3 regions of the Geminicoccus roseus DSM 18922 genome follow, and region 3 is predicted to be linked to each of the others. Evidence: riboswitches for the same ligand, from Rfam matches in the RefSeq annotation. Region 3 holds a riboswitch; each other region holds the start of a gene.
What was found. A riboswitch is a leader RNA that binds a small molecule or an ion and turns the genes downstream of it on or off. The one in region 3 is predicted to bind thiamine pyrophosphate.
Positions count from the first base shown of each region.

Region 1: another riboswitch for thiamine pyrophosphate. It lies ahead of GEMRO_RS0120450 (FAD-dependent oxidoreductase); the one in region 3 lies ahead of thiM (hydroxyethylthiazole kinase).
Region 2: another riboswitch for thiamine pyrophosphate. It lies ahead of GEMRO_RS0112070 (TenA family protein); the one in region 3 lies ahead of thiM (hydroxyethylthiazole kinase).

Region 1 is NZ_KE386572.1:4,118,834-4,122,101, reverse strand. It holds gene thiS (sulfur carrier protein ThiS) at 1-155, opposite strand, end outside; gene GEMRO_RS0120450 (FAD-dependent oxidoreductase) at 152-1,153, opposite strand; TPP riboswitch at 1,200-1,335, opposite strand; gene GEMRO_RS30860 (fatty acid desaturase) at 1,766-2,851, opposite strand; gene ligD (DNA ligase D) at 3,083-3,268, opposite strand, start outside.
Region 2 is NZ_KE386572.1:2,369,532-2,372,799, forward strand. It holds gene GEMRO_RS32630 (ATP-binding protein) at 1-1,095, shown strand, start outside; gene GEMRO_RS0112070 (TenA family protein) at 1,290-1,931, opposite strand; TPP riboswitch at 2,012-2,133, opposite strand; gene GEMRO_RS0112075 (glucose 1-dehydrogenase) at 2,295-3,059, shown strand; gene GEMRO_RS36060 (hypothetical protein) at 3,174-3,268, opposite strand, start outside.
Region 3 is NZ_KE386572.1:4,732,718-4,735,985, forward strand. It holds gene GEMRO_RS0123360 (polyprenyl synthetase family protein) at 1-785, opposite strand, end outside; gene GEMRO_RS0123365 (exodeoxyribonuclease VII small subunit) at 798-1,040, opposite strand; gene GEMRO_RS0123370 (histone deacetylase family protein) at 1,037-1,996, opposite strand; TPP riboswitch at 2,100-2,199, shown strand; gene thiM (hydroxyethylthiazole kinase) at 2,188-2,982, shown strand; gene thiE (thiamine phosphate synthase) at 2,979-3,268, shown strand, end outside.

The DNA of each region.
Region 1 (3,268 bases), 610 kb from region 3:
TCGTTCAGCCCGGTCTCCGGCCGCCGGGGCGCCGGGGTGAAGCTGCCGTTCACCGCGGTCGCCACCACCGTGGCGCCATAGCCCAGTTCCTCCAGCAGGGCCGCCAGCGAGGTCGCGGCAGTCTCCACCGGCTCGCCATTGACCACGATCTTCATTTATGACCTCCGGTTATCTCGGTAATGCCCTGGATCTGTTGATTATCCAGGACCAGCTCCGTGGCGATCCGCGCCAGGGCCGGCGACAAGAGGAAGCCGTGCCGGAACAGGCCGTTCAGGTACAGGTTGTCGCCGTCCCGGCGGACCCGCGGCAGGTTGTCGGCAAAGGCCGGGCGGACATCGGCGCCGATCTCCACGATCTCGGCCTCGCCGAACGCCGGGTGCAGCGCATAGGCGGCGTTCAGCAGCTCGACCATGGAGCGGGCGGTCACCCGGCTGCGCTCGTCGCTCTCGATCATGGTGGCGCCGACCATGAACAGATTGTCCGGGCGCGGCACGATGTAGAGCGGGAAGCGCGGGTGCAGCAGGCGGACCGGCCGGTTCAGGGTCACGTCCCGGCAGCGCAGGATCAGCATCTCGCCCTTCACGCCGCGCAGGTCGGCCAGCCGGTCGCGGGCGGCAAGGCCTCGGCAGTCGACCCGCAGGTCGGCCTTGGGCGGCTCGGCCAGCGCGTCGACGCCAAAGCGGATCGGGACTCCCTGCTCCGCCAGGCGGTCGGCCAGCGACGGCAGGGCGGCGCGCGGGTCGAGATGGGCTTCGTCGGCAAAGAACAGGCCCCGGCCGAACCGCCCGGCCAAGTCCGGCTCCAGTTCGGCCAGTCCGTCAGCGTCGAGGGTCTGGTAGCGGCTGGTGCGCCTGGCGAAGCGGTCCAGCTCGCGCTCGTCGCGCCTGGGCGCCAGCACCAGGCTGCCATGCTGCAGGGTACCGGGATGGACCTTCGGCCAGTAGGCCAGCGCCTCCCGGCCCAGCTCGACGACCTGCGGCTCGGCGCTCTCGCGCTCGCACCAGGGTGCCAGCATGCCCCCGGCATAGCGCGAGCAGGAGGTGGCGCCGAGCGATGGTCCCCGCTCGTAGACGCGCACCTCGCAGCCGCGCCGGGCAAAGGCCAGGGCGGCGGTCAGGCCGGCGACCCCGGCTCCGATGACGGCAACGCGCATGCGGCGGCAACTCCCCATCCCGGCGATGGGGGGTCGATCTCTGCCGGATTGCAGCGGTCACCCATCCCTACGCCAGCATGAACTGGATCAGGTTCGAAGGGTCGCCATGCCGCATCCGACGGGCGGCTGCCCGGATGCCGATGGCCTCTCAGCCCCCTCGCGGGGCTCCCCTAGGTGAGCGAAACGTGGGGCCGCCGGGCCCCGGAGTCAAATGGGTTGGGCGCGGGCGCGCTTAAGCCCGGCCGGAATCCCGTCGTGGAACCTGCCGAGCGCCGGGGCGCGGCGCGTCCAGCCGAGCGGATCAGCATTCCCCGGGTTGCCAGCCGAGCGCCGGCAAAGGCTGCGGGGACCGGCAAGCCAGGGGCGCCCCCGATCGAGGCGGTGCCGCCGGTACCGCCGTGCCTCGGCAGGCCGGCAAAGCAGCCGGACAGGCTGCAGGCCGGCAAGGGGCTTGGCGACGGGGTTCAGCATGGCCTCACGCCCTGCCCGCGCCGACGCGGCTTCACGCCCGGGCTCGCCGCCCGCCCGATCTGCCTCAGGTCCGCGACGCGCTGGCGGTGGGCGGGGCTTTCGGGCACCCGCGCGCTCCTGAGCGAGCGCGCGGGTGCCGGCTCAGGTGGCCGGCAGGGCGCCGGCTTCCAGGTCCAGGCGGCGCTGGCGGCGCACTTCCCGGAACGACACCAGCCGCTTCCTGGTCTCGTCCCACAGCACCAGGCGCACGCAGCCCAGGCTTTCGCGCAGGGTCAATCGGCCGACCTCGCGCAGCTCGGGATGGTCGCGCAGGACCTCGGGCAGGCGGTAGTAGGGGATCCGGCTGACCAGGTGGTGGACATGGTGGATGCCGATGTTGGCGGTGAACCAGCGCAGCACCGCCGGCAGGTCGTAGTGCGAGCTGCCGTGCAGGGCAGCCTCCGGCATGCTCCAGTCGACATCCGGCGCCCAGTGGGTCTCCTCGAACTGGTGCTGGACGTAGAACAGCCAGACCCCGGCGGCGGCGGCCAGCAGCACCACCGGCACATGGACCAGGAGGAAGGTGGCGAGCCCGACCTGCCAGATCAGGACGGCGGCCATGGCGGCGATCGCGAGGTTGGTCAGCATCGTGCTGAGCCAGGGCCGGCCCTTGCCCATGAAGCCCAGCGGCAGGCGGTACTGCAGCACGAACAGATAGGCCGGGCCGATCCCGAACATCACGACCGGGTGGCGGTACAGCCAGTAGCGGATCCGGCCGAGCCGGGAGCGGCCGAGATATTCCTCGACCGTCAGCGTGTCGACGTCGCCGATCCCGCGGCCCTCCAGCTTGCCGGAATTGGCGTGATGGATCGCGTGGCTGTGCCGCCAGTAGTCGTAGGGGGTCAGGGTCAGGATGCCGATCACCCTCCCGGTCCAGTCGTTGGGGCCGCGGCGCGGGAAGAACGAGCCGTGGCCGCAATCGTGCTGGATCATGAACAGGCGGACCACCAGGCCCGCGGCCGGGGCCAGCAGCAGCGCATAGAGCCAGTACTGGCCGAAGTTCACCGCGGCCGCCATGGCGATCCACGCGGCCAGGAACGGCACCACGGTGACGGCGAGCTCGAACAGGCTGCGCCTGGTGCTGGCTTCCCGGTACGGGCTGAGTTTCTTCATCCAGTCCCGGGCGGCATGGGCCCGGGAAACGTCAAGAGGCGTGCTCGCGGTCAACGATCGTTCCTGTCCATGCATCCGGACACGCGCGGCCAATCCGAGCGCATGGCAGAATGCGAATTACAGATAGGCGGAAACTCGAAGAAATCCAATTTGGATCGGCGCGCTTTCACCACCGGCCAACGGCAAATGATGTCACTTGCCCCAGGGCCACATTAGCAACTACTCCGCCATCCATGTAGATGAAGCGACTGTCCCGGCGTCGCAACTGAAGACTGGGTACGGCATTGCGATGGCATCCGATCACTTTCAATGGGCATCTCGCTCCTTCGCCCTGGATTCCTTCGGCTTTCCAGGGGACTTTCGCTTGCTCCCGCTCCCTGCCGGAAGCACCTGCCCGGTCCTGAAGAAGCCCTTCCAGGGATCGGCCGTCAGGTGGCCGAGCCGCGCGGGCACGCTGCCCAGGCTGAACTGCGTGCCGCGCAGGTCCGGGCC
Region 2 (3,268 bases), 2.4 Mb from region 3:
CGGATCGGCTGCCGGAACGGTCCTGACGCCCTGTTGCTGTTCCGCTTCGAGGTCGAGGATAGCGGGATCGGTATCCCGGAGGATCGACAATCAGAGCTGTTCCAGCCCTTCATGCAGGCTGACCGCTCGACCGCCCGGAAATATGGCGGCAGCGGCCTGGGGCTGGCGATCTGCCGGCAGCTCGTCACCACCATGGGCGGAGAGATCGGCATCAGGAGCCGAATGGGGCAGGGCAGCACGTTCTGGTTCGAGGTGCTCCTGGCGCCAGGGGATGCCGTGGCGGTCACGGCGAGATCCAAGCTCGATCCCGCGATGATCCGGCCGCTGCGCATCCTGGTGGCCGAGGATGTCGAGGTGAACCGCGACCTCCTTCAGGCAACCTTGTCCCGCCATGACCACACGGTCGTTTTCGCCGAGAACGGGGAGCAGGCGGTGTCGGCGGCGCAATCCCAACGCTTCGACGTGATCCTGATGGATGTGCAGATGCCGGCCATGGACGGGATCGAGGCGACCCGCCGGATCCGGGCCATGCCTCCTCCAGGCGGCAGCGTGCCGATCCTGGCGCTTACCGCCAACGTGATGGAGGCGGAGCGAGAACGCTGCCTTTCCGTGGGCATGAACGGCGTGCTGACCAAGCCCATCGCCTGGGATGAACTGTTCCGCGCTCTGGCCGCCATCGCCTCACAAGGCCAAGCGGGCGCCAGGGCGGATGATCCGCCGGCCATGCCGGCCCCCGATCCGGCAGGCCCTGGCGCCGTGCTCTTCGACCAGGCGCGGATCGAGGGGCTGGAAGTCATGGCGGGCCGGGCCAGGCTCGTGCGTTTCCTGGACGATGCGCTGGCCTCGGCGGAGCAGATCGCGGGGGAGATGGTCAGGCGAGCCGCCGATCCCGCCGAGGTCGCGAAGCTCGCCCATCGCCTGGCCGGCAGCGCGCCCAGCTTCGGGCTGGTGCAGATCGGGGAGATCGCCCGCAGCATCGAGGACGAGGCCAGGAACGGCCGCGAACTCAGGGATCACCTGCTGCGACTAAACCAGGCGATCGGCCGGACGCGGGACGAACTGGTGCATCGGCAGTTCCTGAACGTGCCGGCCTGATCAGCCGGCAGCGAGCAGCTGCTTCTCGCGACCCTGGCCAGGGTCGGGACGAACGATGCCGTTGGGCCAGCTGGACGGATGCACATCTGGTCCCGCCACTTCCTGTGTGCGGCATGTCGCATCGTTCCACGGAGCCGCAGCTTGGCCGAGGCGGGCGCCGAGGCTCGCCTCAGGATTGGCTGCAGACCGGCCGGTCAGGCATAGGCCGCGTCGAAGAACGCCCGCTCCAGCGCGACCGAGCGGCGGAAGAAATCCTGGCACCGCTCCCGCTCCGACGGGCCGACCCGGTCGAGTTCGCTGCGCAGGAAGGTCACGAGGTCGCGGAAATCCGCATTGTCGTGCAGGGTGATCCACTCTGCATGGATGAAGTTCTGCGGCAAGGGCGACGGCGCTTGGCCGGCCCAGTCGAGATAGAGCCACTCCGCCACGGTCAGCACGGACAGCGCCGCCGCATAGCTGCAGGTCTGCGCCGCTTCCTGCATGATCGCCTTGAAGCCAGCGGTCGGTGCCTTGTCGGGAATGCGCGCGCGGTCCTCCGCCGTGATGCCGAGCGCGTCGAAGGAGCGCAGGAAGTAGGTGTTCTCCTCGCCCGAGACGAGGCCGATGAAGCGGCCGAGCCGGATCCGCGACTCGAACCGGTCGGAGCTGGCGACCGCTGCGCCCAGGAGTTGCAGGAAGCTGTCGAGGAAGCGGTGATCCTGGACCAGGTAGCTGCCCATCGCCGGATCGGCGATGCTGCCCTCGAACAACTCGGCCACGAAGCGGTGGCCCACCGCCGCGGACCAGTCGGGCTCGCTGGCTTCACGCAGTTCATCGCTGAATCGGATCGTCGACATCGTTCCACTCCACGGTCGCTGGGCCGCCGGATCCAGGTGCATCGGGAGGAGCAGGGGCGGCCTTGGGCGCAGGAGCACGCGACGGTGACGACCACCATTCCCTTCGCCAGCATGACCTGGATCAGGTTCGACGGGTCGCCATGCCGCCGTTCTGGCGCCGATGGCCTCTCAGTCCCCTGCCGGGACTCCCCTTGGTCCCTTAAGCCTAGTAGGAGCGCAGGCTGAGGGAAAGCATCCAGCGACGGCGGCGGGCAACTCTTCCGGCGGTACATGGAAGCAAGGAGCCGGTGCCGCTGCGCATCCGGCTTGCGCCCTGGCCGGGATCGGTCTTCACCCCTTCAACACACGAAGCGGAGGCCATCCATGTCCAACCTGTTTGATCTGACCGGCAAGGTCGCCCTGGTGACCGGCGCATCCCGCGGGCTGGGCTTCGCCATGGCCGAGGGTCTGGCCGAGCACGGCGCAACCGTCGTCCTGAACGGCCGCGATCCGGCCAGCCTGGAGGAGCGGGCGACCGCCCTGCGGGGGCGTGGCCTCAAGGCGGAGGCAGCCGCGTTCGACGTGAGCGATGCGAAAGCCGTGGCGGCGGGCGTGGCCGAGGTGGCCGGGCGGCATGGTCGCCTCGACATCCTGGTCAACAATGCCGGCATCCAGCACCGGGCCCCGGTGGCCGAGTGGACTGACGAGGATTTCGACCGGGTGATCTCGACCAACCTGTCGGCCTGCTTCCGGATGGCGCGCGAGGCGGCCAAGGTGATGCTGGGGCAGGGCGGCGGCAGCATCATCAATACCGGCTCGGTCATCTCGATCCTGGGCCGGCCGGGCATCCACGCCTATGCCGCGGCCAAGGCCGGCCTGCACGGGATGACCAGGTCGCTCGCCGCGGAACTGGCCCGTCAGGGTGTGCGGGTCAACGCGATCGGGCCGGGCTACTTCACCACCGAGATGAACCAGAAGCTCCTGGACGATCAGGCGTTCACCGCCTGGGTCGAGGCCCGCACCCCCGCCGGCCGATGGGCCGAGCCTGCCGAGCTGAAAGGGGCGGCGGTGTTCCTTGCCTCCGACGCGGCCAGCTACGTGCATGGACACGTGCTGATGGTCGACGGCGGGATCTCCACCAGCCTCTAGGGCCGGATCTCCCCGGCTCGCCAAGCGGGCGGAGCAGGGGGTGGAGGTCCCGGTCACGGCGGGACCTCCGTGGCGCTGGCTGGCGGCGCAGAGAAGGGGAGCGACGGGCCAGGCTCATGGCGGGCACAGGACAATGCCACCCGCTTTTGCCGAAGCGTCACCCAACCATTTTGGGGGAGGGCGAAGCTTCCGGAAGCCGCTCGGCCTCC
Region 3 (3,268 bases):
AGCCGTTCACGCGCGGCTTCGGCACTGGTCAGGCTTACGAAGGTAGTCTTGCCGCGGGCGGCATCCAGCCCGGCATCCTTGCCGGTGAGCGCCTTGTCGCCCTCGACGTCCAGGAGGTCGTCGGTGATCTGGAACGCCAGGCCCAGGCAGCGCGCCCAGCCCGCGACATGCTCGCGCAGTTCCGGGGACGCGCCGGCGATGACCGCACCGGCATCGGCCGAGAACGCGATCATCGCACCGGTCTTCAGCTGCTCCATCCGCTCCAGGCCCGCCAGGTCCGGCGGCGTTTGTTCGCCCTCCAGGTCGAGCATCTGCCCGCCGCACATGCCGGCCAGACCGGCTGCCTGGGCCAGCCCCGCCACCAGCGCCACCTTCGCCTCCGCGCTCAGATAGGGGTCGCCGGCGATCCAGCCGAACGCCGCCGCCTGCAGGGCGTCGCCCGCCAGGATGGCGGTGGCCTGGTCGAAGGCCAAGTGGCAGGTCGGTCGGCCGCGGCGCAGCGAGGCGTCGTCCATGGCCGGCAGGTCGTCGTGGATCAGCGAGTAGGCATGCAGCACCTCGGCCGAGGCAGCGGTGGTTTCCCAGCTCAGCGCCTTGGGATCGGCGGCCAGGGTCTGCGCCACCGCCCGCACCAGCGCTGCCCGCAGCCGCTTGCCGCCTCCCAGCGCCGCATAGCGCATCGCCTCGGCGAGCCTGGGTGCGGCATGCTGGGCCGGGTCGCCCAGCAGCCGGTCGATCTCGGCCTCGACGATCTTGGCGGTCTCTTCCAGGAATGGCTTGAACAAGGCGGCCGCCGATCAGCGCGCAGGATCGAAGGGTTCGACCCGCGGCTCGCCCGCGGCGTTCACCGACAGCTTCTCGACCCGCATCTGCGCGTCCGCCAGCTTCTGCCGGCACAGTTCCTTCAACGCGGTGCCGCGCTCATAGGCCGAGATCGCCTCGTCCAGGTCGAGCTGGCCCCGCTCCAGTTCCTGAACCAGCTTCTCCAACTCGCTCAAGGCTGCCTCGAAGCTCATGTCTTTGGTGTCGATGTCGCTCACCGGGCCGTTTTCTCCTGCTTGGCGCGCTCTTCGCCGGCCAGCGCCCGAAGATGTGCCACCACGCTCGTCTCGAGCGCGTCCACGTCGTAGCCGCCTTCGAGCACCGAGACCACCCGCCCCTGCGCATGTCGCTCGGCGACCGCCACCAGTTCGCTGGTGATCCAGGCGAAATCCTCCTCCACCAAAGCGAGATTGGCCAGGGGGTCGGCGCGGTGCGCGTCGAACCCGGCGGAGATGAACAGCAGTTCCGGCCGGAACCGCTCCAGCGCCGGCAGCACCTGCGCCTCCACCGCCTGGCGGAAGCCCTCCCCGTCGGTGCCCGGCGGCAGCGGCACGTTCAGGACGTTGCCGTGCGCGCCCCGCTCCGAGGCGGCACCGGTGCCGGGATAGAGCGGCCACTGGTGGGTCGAGACATAGAGGGTTTGCGGGTCGTCCCAGAAGATCTCCTGGGTGCCGTTGCCATGATGGACGTCGAAGTCCACGATCGCGATCCGCCCGATCCCATGCGCAGCCCTGGCATGGGCGGCGCCCACCGCCACGCTGTCGAACAGGCAGAACCCCATCGCCTTGTCGCTCTCGGCATGGTGGCCGGGCGGGCGCATGGCGGCAAACGCCCGGCTTGCCTCCCCCGCCAGCACCGCGTCCACGCCGGCCACCGCCCCGCCGGCCGCACGCAGCACCGCCTCGCGGCTGCCGGGCGAGACCACCGTGTCCGGATCGAGCCGGACCAGGCCCTCGTTCGGCATCGCTGCCAGCGTTGCCTCGACATAGGCCTGTCGGTGCACCCGCAGGATCTGCTCGACCGTGGCCGGCGGGGCCTCCCGGCGGACCAACCAGGCGTCCTCGATCGACCGGAGCGCCGCTATCACCGCGTCATGGCGCGCCGGGCGCTCGGGATGGCCTGGGCCGGTGTCGTGGCCGCGGGCGGAATCATGGGTGAAGACCAGGACGTTCACGTCGAGACGGCTCCCTCGGCTACGATCGGGTTGGGCCTGCGCCAGCCAACCCCAGCGCCGATCCATGCCCGAGGTTGACATCGGTCGGGAAGCCCCCATCCTCAACCCCGCCACGGGGTGTTCGCCGAGGATGGCGGACTGAGATCAAACCCATCGAACCTGATCTGGGTCATGCCAGCGAAGGGAGGCCAATGACGTCGTCCGACCGGATCGGACGGGTGCTCGACGCGATCCGGACGCGTCGCCCGCTCGTCCACAACATCACGAACTACGTGGTGATGAACTCGACCGCCAACGCCCTGCTGGCCGTGGGCGCCTCGCCGGCCATGGTCCATGCGGCCGAGGAGGTCGAGGAGTTCGTCGGCATCGCCGACGCCCTGGTCGTGAACATTGGCACGCTCTCAACCCCCTGGATCACGGCCATGGAACTGGCCGCCGCCCGGGCGCTAGCGCTTGGCAAGCCCTGGGTCCTGGACCCGGTCGGCGCCGGCGCCACCCGGCTGCGCACCGATACCGGCCGCGCGCTTCTGGCCCATCGCCCGAGCCTGATCCGTGGCAACGGCTCGGAGATCATGGCGCTGGCCGGCGCCGGTGCCGCCACCCGGGGCGTCGACAGCACCGCCGGCAGCGACCTGGCCCTGGACGCCGCCCGGCGCCTGGCCGGCGAGACCGGGGCCGTGGTGGTGGTCACCGGCGCCACCGACCATGTCACCGATGGCCGCCAGACGCTGTCCTGCGCTAACGGCGACGCCCGGATGACCCGCGTCACCGGGCTCGGCTGCAGCTTGAGCGCGCTCACCGCCGCCTGCCTGGCGGTCGAACCCGACCGGCTCCTGGCGGGCCTCGCCGCCTGCGCGATCCTGGGCGTGGCCGGGGAGATCGCCGCCGACACCAGCAACGGCCCGGGCTCCCTCCAGGTCGCGATCCTCGACCGGCTGGCAGGCCTCGATCCCGTCACCCTCGGGGTCCGGGCGCGCCTGTCATGAGCCGCAACGTCGATCTAGGCCTCTATCTGGTGCTGGACGCCGCGACCACCCCGCCCACCTCCTTCCCGGCGCTCGCCGAGGCCGCGGTCCAGGGCGGTGCCATGATCGTGCAGGTCCGCGACAAGACCGCCAGCGCCCAGGCCCTGATCCGCACGGTCCGCGCGGTGCGGGCGCGCCTGGCCGGCTCGCCGGTGCCGGTGATCGTCAACGACCGGGTCGACGTGGCGGTCGCTGCAGGTGCCGATGGCGCCCATGTCGGCCAGGACGACCTGCCGCCGGCCGCCGC